One region of the Lutispora sp. QWL-02 genome, then DNA from elsewhere that is predicted to be linked to it. Evidence: a T-box and tRNA genes for the amino acid it is inferred to sense, from the RefSeq annotation. Region 1 holds a T-box; the other holds one or more tRNA genes.
What was found. A T-box is a leader RNA that pairs with one kind of tRNA and senses whether it is charged. The one in region 1 lies ahead of leuS (leucine--tRNA ligase), so its partner is inferred to be a tRNA-Leu.
Positions count from the first base shown of each region.

Region 2: it has a tRNA-Leu gene. The T-box ahead of leuS (leucine--tRNA ligase) is inferred to sense a tRNA for this amino acid. The anticodon was not compared.

Region 1 is NZ_CM177762.1:1,890,914-1,895,129, reverse strand. Features, by position in the region: gene leuS (leucine--tRNA ligase) at 1-1,496, opposite strand, end outside; T-box leader at 1,544-1,761, opposite strand; gene AC4HCY_RS08680 (IS1634 family transposase) at 2,237-3,985, opposite strand.
Region 2 is NZ_CM177762.1:1,165,457-1,169,672, forward strand. Features, by position in the region: gene AC4HCY_RS05125 (S1 domain-containing RNA-binding protein) at 1-245, shown strand, start outside; gene AC4HCY_RS05130 (Ppx/GppA phosphatase family protein) at 319-1,239, shown strand; tRNA gene AC4HCY_RS05135 (tRNA-Leu) at 1,347-1,435, shown strand; tRNA gene AC4HCY_RS05140 (tRNA-Met) at 1,444-1,520, shown strand; tRNA gene AC4HCY_RS05145 (tRNA-Met) at 1,564-1,640, shown strand; tRNA gene AC4HCY_RS05150 (tRNA-Glu) at 1,664-1,738, shown strand; tRNA gene AC4HCY_RS05155 (tRNA-Thr) at 1,763-1,838, shown strand; gene bcp (thioredoxin-dependent thiol peroxidase) at 1,984-2,442, shown strand; gene AC4HCY_RS05165 (DUF1657 domain-containing protein) at 2,638-2,862, shown strand; gene spoIIE (stage II sporulation protein E) at 3,205-4,216, shown strand, end outside.

The sequences.
Region 1 (4,216 bases):
AAGTAATACCAGGAAGAGCATACAAAGGTGTCTAATGTATCCGCATCTCTCTTAGCCGGCCCTCCGCATTTGGGGCAGGTGGTGTTTATAAACTCCTCACACTTTTTGAGCGGTGATTCTCCATCGGGAGTAAATTCTACATCATATGGAAGCAGCACAGGCAGATCCTTTTCAGGTACCGGCACTGTCCCGCAATGCTCACAGTAAACTACAGGGATAGGAGAGCCCCAATATCTTTGTCTGGATACCAGCCAATCTCTCAATCTGTAGTTTATCTTTATTTCGCCTTTGTTCTCTCTGGCCAGTTTATCTACGATCTTCATTCTGGCATCTGCAGATGTCATCCCGTCAAATTCACCGCTGTTGACCAATACTCCATAGTCTACATAAGGCAATGGAGCATCGCTGCCGTCAGCGCTTTCAATAACTCTCTTGATATGAAGATCAAACTTTTGTGCAAACTCATAATCTCTTTCATCATGTGCCGGCACTGCCATTACACATCCGGTACCATAGGTTGCCAGTACATAATCGGCAATCCATATGGGCAATCTTTCGCCGGTTATGGGATGAATGCTGCAGGCTCCTGTAAATACACCAGTTTTCTCTCTTGTAGTGGATAATCTGTCTACCTCGCTCTGTTTCTTCGCCCATTCTCTATATTCTTCTACTGAATTGCGGCAATCTCCGGACACAATTTTATCCACTATTGGGCTTTCAGGGGCCAGCACCACATAGGTTACTCCGCATAATGTATCCGCTCTGGTGGTAAAAACTTTGAAAGCTATATCGGAATTTTCAACTTTAAACTCTATTTCAGCGCCCTCTGATTTGCCTATCCAATTCTTTTGTATCTTTTTCGTTTTATCCGGCCAATCAAGGTCCTCCAATTTTTGCAAAAGCTCTTCTGCATAGGCTGTTATTTTAAAGAACCATTGAGTAAGATTCTTCTTGGTGACTTCCGAATCACATCTCTCGCAATGGCTGTCTATTACCTGCTCATTGGCTAAAACTGTCTGGCAGCTGGGGCACCAGTTTACAGGCGCTTCTTTTCTATAAGCAAGACCTGCATGGTAAAGCTGCAGGAATATCCATTGGGTCCATTTATAGTATTCGGGCAAACAGGTAACCACTTCATAATCCCAGTCAAACATCGCTCCAATTTCTTTGAGCTGTTTCTCCATTGTTTGAATGTTTTTCATGGTAGAATCATGGGGGTGTATCCCTGTTTTTATTGCATAGTTTTCTGCCGGCAGGCCAAAGGCGTCAAAACCCATAGGTTGAAATATCTCATAGCCCTGGAGCCTCTTGAATCTTGCCCAGGAGTCTGTAGGTCCGAAATTATACCAATGTCCTACATGAAGGTTTGCACCGGATGGGTAGGAAAACATCTCAAGACAATAAAGCTTCTTATCCACTCTATCAGGATTGAACTTATACAGCTTGGTTTCCTCCCATTTTTTTTGCCATTTCCTATCGACTTCTACGTTATACATGCTTATCACTCCATCCATATTGATAAAAAAATAAACCCCGTCTCCTGCAAAGAGACGGGGCAAACCGCGGTACCACTCTAATTGATCATCATTCAACACTGAACTAATCCACTTGAAGCCCTATAACGGCGGGCGCCGTCTTACCCTACTATTTTCAGGCAGCAGCTCCTGGGTGAGTTTGAAGATTGAACGCTGCCATTTTCCACCGTTTTATGGCTCTCTATAAGCTTCATATTCTTCTACTATTCCCATTCTTCACTTTTGTAATATTGTATGTGATTTTATCGCAAAATTTCATCTTTGTCAATATTTTTAGATTAATCTTGTGTATCAATATCATGTGGCTCAGTTGACATTGTAAACGCAACCTCTGCCCAGCTTTGTCATTGCATTCAATTTGTTAAACAAGATAGTGGCATTAAGTCTTACAATAAAAAGTTCAATAATGTACAAATAAAGAGGCGGAAGAATCGCATTTTGTAAACATAAAGAATAGTTTATAAGCCAGTATAACGCCATAATACAGGGCAACAACATATTACCCTGTATCCATTTCTATTATTAAAATGAATCTTTCTCCGTGCCTTATTATACAATTTTTAAATATTTTGTTATTGACTTACATATTTTACAACATTACAATCCCCTCTTTGACAGTTGAACAAAATAGAAATCCTGCAAAGCCTTGATACAAGGAATCTTGCAGGATTTAATATTGATGTAAAAAGTGCGTACTTTTTTTACTTTTTCGTATCTTTAAAAATTTTTTTCATCATATTTGTAGTAACAATCTGGTAGTCTGTTCGAAAATTAAAAGCATCATGAATAGCATCGGTAAAATCTGTTCTAGTGTAGGTTGGAACATACCCTTCGCCTTTAACTTCCAAAAAGCCCATATCTCTTAGCCCACTAATAATCTCATGGCATGTGTATTTTTCTTCGAGCTTCTTTTCAAGTAACCTGTAAATAATCAAAGATATAAAGCAAGTGGTGAAATGAGCTTCAATCCTGTCATCGTTTCTTAAGTACACAGGTCTTGCTTTGAATTCACTTTTCATAATTCTAAAGCATTCTTCAATTTCCCATCTTCTGTGATTTACTTTGATGATTTTAGATACATCATCCTCAAGGTTTGTACAAACTCCATAAAAACCATCGAAGGCTTCTTCTTTCTCTATGAGTGAAGAATCAATGCTATAGATCTCTTTTGCTGCGACTTCTCCATCCGGGGTATAGCTTGTTTTATGTATAAACCTTTTATAATCGTTAGGGTTGCATTTCTTGATTTTTATTGGGTTTGTATCTATAACCTTTCGGGCACGTTCTATTTGAGAACTACGAATTTTACGATGATAATCCCTATATCTAATAGAATAAGTTACAATCAGTCTTTGTTCAAAGCCATTTTCTTTGATCCAACGTTCCTTGTAAAAGACTGCAGCTTTTATTTTTGCTTTATCTTCAGTAGTAGCTTTATTTATCATCTCATCAAGCTTAGAAATGGCATAGGTTTTTTCGCTACCCGGGAGTTTCCAGCCATCTGGGTCAAGAGCCCATTTTTTTAGGTGTTCTTTTAATTTTTTTATAGACTGTGTTGTAATAAAGGCACGATCATCCTTGCTGTTAAACTTTCGATTATCTTCAGAAGCCAGTCCTGCATCGGTGCAGATGATAAATTTAGAAAGCTCAAAGTCAGAAATAATTTTCTTTTCCAATGGCTTCAAAGTCAACTGTTCATTCATATTTCCTCTGTTGATGCTAAACGCTAGAGGAATACCATCTCCATCCATAAATAAACCCATCTGAATGATTGGATTAGGCTTATGATCTTTAGAAGGGCCATATTGCTTATCTCCATCCTCTTGTTCAATTTCGAAAAAGTAATTGGTGCAATCATAGTAAAGTATACCGGTATTTCTTTTTGAAACTTTCAGGCTGTTTTCGTATAAACAAGATTGAATAAAATCAGTCTCCTTGGCGAGTACTTCAAGAGCTCGGTATATTTGATGCAAGTCAAAATTCGGCTGTTCAATAAACCTTTTAGAAAGCGCATAAGTTGCGAGTTTTGAAGAAGGGAAGATAACTCTGCCGTAGATTAATCTGGAAAGAATTGAATCCAGGTCAAAACCAAATTTATATTTTTGGGAAATATACTTGCAAATCTTATTAAGCTTTAGTTCATGATATATTTTTTGCAGGAATAGATACCCGCCGTTGAAGGAACGTTGTTCGCCTTTCGAAATAATTTTAGACTGTTCGAAAGGAACAAGTATTTTTCGTGTTTGTTCCTTTTCTTCTTCATTTAACCTTTTTATATATTCTTTAGCCCACTCATATGGATCTGCACCATTAAGTTTTTCTCTGAGTTCAATTTCGGTTCCAAGTTTCTCTACAATCTTGGAGGAATTTGATTGAGTTTTGCTATTATAAACAGATTTAATCACATAAAGTGAAGCCGCATTTTTAGATTTGGTTACCTTAAGTCTCATTTAAAATATCGCCCCCTTATCTTATATTATAACACAGTGCTATAAAGTGCGATATAATAAAATGAGAAAATTGACAAAAAAATAAGCCTGTTTCAGGGCTTTTAAGCATTTTTTCTTTATTCAACTGTCAAAGATCCGAAATGAATCTTTCTCCGTGCCTTATTATACAATTTTTAAATATTTTGTTATTGACTTACATATTTTACAACATTACAATAATGTTTAGAGAGC
Region 2 (4,216 bases), 730 kb from region 1:
TGAACATAGACCGAGACGGAAAGATAAATCTGTCGATCAAGCAGGCCCAGACGATTAAAAAGTCCACAAAGCCTGTTGAAATAGACTGGCAGCAAGAATTTAAGAAGACCCAGAACGGAAGCTTTGAGGATAGGCTTTCGAAATTCATGAAGGAGAGCGAGGAAAGGCTTCAGGAATTTATGAAGAATAGAGAGTCAAAGAGAAGCGGCGGTTATAGCCGCAAGGGAGACATTGCCCAGAGATAAAATTATATAATCAATGATACTGTCAGTTATGCTGACAGTATTGTTTTTAAAAACTAACATAAAGGAGATTCGTATGAGTAAAATTGCCGCAATAGATTTGGGAACTAATTCTATAAGATTGATGTTATGTGAGGTTGTAGGAGGTAATTTCAAGCGAAAGACTAAAGAAGTTATTACGACCAGGATAGGCAAAGATATGGGACATTCAAGCTTGCTTACCGAAAAAGCGATGCAGAAAAACATTGAAGCGATCAAATATTTTATGAAAAAAGCGGAAGACTTTGGAGCGGAAAGGATTACAATAGCTGCTACCAGCGCTATAAGAGATGCAGGCAACAGAGAAGATTTCCTGGAAAAGGTGAAAAATGAAACCGGTTTGACCATAAAAGTTTTAGATGGAGAAGAGGAAGCAGCGATAGGCATGTTTGGAGCATCCTATGGCCTCGGGAAGAGTGAAAACCTTCTTGTTATAGATGTTGGAGGCGGAAGCACTGAATTGGTGTTGAGCGAAGGTGAGAATATCCTTTATTCTGCCAGTATTAATGCAGGAGCCGTCAGGATGACGGAAAAGTTTATCAAAACAAATCCGATCCATCAATCAGATATAAATGCCCTGGAAAAAAATCTGGATCTTTTGTTTAGGGACGCTTTATCTTTTTTGAAAAATAAGAAAATAGGCAGAATAGTGGCTATTGGCGGTACCGCGACAACTGCGGCTTCGATTTTCCATCAAATGAAAGTATATGATTGGGAGATAGTTCACAATACTATATTAGCCAGAGAATTTTTAAACAAAATTTTTGAAAACTTGAAGGCTATGTCGGTTAAAGAAAGGTATGTTGTAAAAGGCTTGCAGAAAGAAAGAGCCGATATCATACCTGCAGGTATTTTTATAACAAAATATATTATGGAAAAGCTGAATGCTGAGGAGATCATCATAAGCGAAAATGATAATCTTGAGGGCATGGTAATAAAATACAGCGGAGTCTTTTAGAGCCTCCAATTCAGGATTTTTTTATATTTCATAAAATTGTTGTTGACGATTGGGGATAAAACATATATAATTATATTTGTCGCTGTACGGTGATAGCCGAGCAGTTGGCCGGAGTGGCGGAACTGGCAGACGCACAGGACTTAAAATCCTGCGGTCCCAAAAGACCGTACCGGTTCGATTCCGGTCTCCGGCACCAGTATTCATCGCGGGGTAGAGCAGTCCGGTAGCTCGTCGGGCTCATAACCCGGAGGTCGTGGGTTCAAATCCCTCCCCCGCAACCAAAATTTAAAAGATGATTGTCATGATGCATTACAATCAGATAACGGCGGCGTAGCTCAGTTGGCTAGAGCATTCGGTTCATACCCGAACGGTCATTGGTTCAAATCCAATCGCCGCTACCATTTATTTTTGAAGCAAAAGATATGGCCCATTGGTCAAGCGGTCAAGACATCGCCCTCTCACGGCGGTAACGGGGGTTCGATTCCCCCATGGGTCACCATAAAGCCTATAATAATTTAGATACGCTGGTGTAGCTCAGCAGGTAGAGCAGCTGACTTGTAATCAGCAGGTCGGGGGTTCAATTCCGTCCACCAGCTCCATTTGAAACAAAGCTTGCAAAGCAAATAACTTTGCAAGCTTTTTATAATTTATAGGGAAGTATAGATTTCTTTTGCTCCATAATCTTGAAGTATGGTATAAAAAATGCCATAATATTGCTAATAAAGAAGTAAGGGAGATAAAGCTATGTTGCATATTGGAGAAAAAGCACCTGATTTTACATTGAATGACAAGGATGGCAATGCCGTAAGCCTTTCTGATTTTCGAGGCAAAAAGGTGGTCGTGTATTTTTATCCCAAGGATAATACTCCCGGATGCTCACGCCAGGCTCAAGCCTTTAAAGCTTTATATGACAGCTTTAAGAACAATGATATTGTGATCATAGGCATCAGCAAGGACAGTGAAAAATCCCACCAGAGCTTTGTGACCAAATATGAGCTGCCTTTTATCCTGTTATCGGATCCGGAGCTCAAGGCAATTCAGGCATATGGTGTATGGCAGGAGAAAAAAATTTATGGCAAAACAAGCATGGGCGTAGTGCGCTCAACTTATATAATCGATGAAGAAGGAAAGGTTATGAAGGTTTTTCCGAAAGCAAAGCCTGATACCAATGCGGCAGAAATTTTAGAATTTCTCGTAAAATAGAAGATTCAATAAAAAATATCGCAAGTTTTGCGATATTTTTTATTATGCATGGGAAATCCCCATTAAAAGGACTGTAAAGTCTTTTTTTAATAAAATGCATTTTATTCATAAAAAATCAAAAAATGTTCTACATATTAATTCGCTAAATAAACAGAATATCTAATGAAATCAATTTTAAAATGAGGTGAATTGAAAATGACAGTGCAAAGCGATTTAAAGAAAGCCATAGCATCAGCAGAGGCTGCAAAAGGCACTTATTCGATGGCGGCCGAGTCTACTGAAGATCAGACCGCAAAACAAAAATATGAGGAAATGAAGGTAGATATGGATAAGCATCTGATGTATCTGAACAACCGCCTGAACTATCTGAACAGCAGCAACAGCCTGAATCAGCAGCAGAGTCAACAGCCCCTCGAGTAATCCGGCGCATTAGTTTTAAAATGCGATGGGGAACGGCAAACACGAAAAGTCACTGAAACTTCACAAAAAATCCTTCCGTGTTTTTCCGTGAAAAATTCCGTGTCTTTCAGTGGTTTCCGTCTCCTCTTTTGTCGCATTATTTTAAGATTATGTCATTTCGTTGTTTAACTTGTCACAAATATTTTTTCCCGCCCAAACCTAACTTGACAAATATTTCAGCCAGCTTTTGGTAATATAAACTTTACAGGATTAAAGATAAAGACTTCATAGTATTTGCAGAATCATAAAATTGAAGCGGTTGGCACAAAAGCTTGATTTAATAAATAACAGGTGGTGGGTATATTGGTAGATCTGATTGCTCCCGGGAAGAAAGCGATGCCCAAGCTGAGGGCTATTGCACAGAGCAGTGGTTTTATGCTGATTGCCGGCGGGGCTTTTTTCGGATTTTTTATGGGGAGGATAGTTATACTGGATTTCTTAAATCCTTTCTCAATGGCTTTATTATGTGCGTCCATGATAAACGGTGTGAGTCCCTATGTCATATGCACCAGCATCCTTGCAGGTTCATTCAGCCTCAATAGTCCCGAACTTTTGCTAAAAAACATTATCCTGATCTTTGTACTGCTGTTTTTTTATTTGATCATAAAGAGGACAAGGCTTAATAAGAAAATGTTTTTCAGCATATTTGCTCCATTGGCCAATCTGACTGCAGGAATTTTTATTTTTTATATAAAAGATTATTATCTCTATGACATGCTCATGATAATCATAGAATCCGTCATGATGTGCGCATTGATAAATATTTATGACAAGTCTGTCTCCTTTTTCATCAACATAAAAAAAAGGACTAAAATATCTGCTGAGGAGATAATCTCTGCCTCATTGCTCATAACCTCGGCTTTTTTGGGAGCCTCAGTACATATCTGGCAGCTGTCGGTTAAAAACATCATATCCATATCAATAATCCTGCTGCTGTCCCATTTCGGCAATATAGGAACCGGAGCTGCATCAGGCACTGTTTTCGGAGTTTTGCAAGCCCTGTCCGGTGATATATATCCTTCTGCAATCGGAGTATACGGAATTTGCGGAGTTTTGGCGGCCGCCTTCAAACCTTATGGCCGGTTCATGTCGGTGCTGGGATTTATCCTTGGGAATGCCGTCATGACCTTCTATATAAACGGTTCGACGGAGGTTCTCATAAGGCTGGAAGAAATCTTGGCTGCTGCTTTGATATTCATGCTTATCCCTGATAAGAAGATAGAAAAATTATTTTCTCATAAATGGGGATATACTGCCGCTTCTTCAAGGAAAAAAGGAGAAGAGAGCAGAGTAAAGGACTATACTGTAGAGAGGC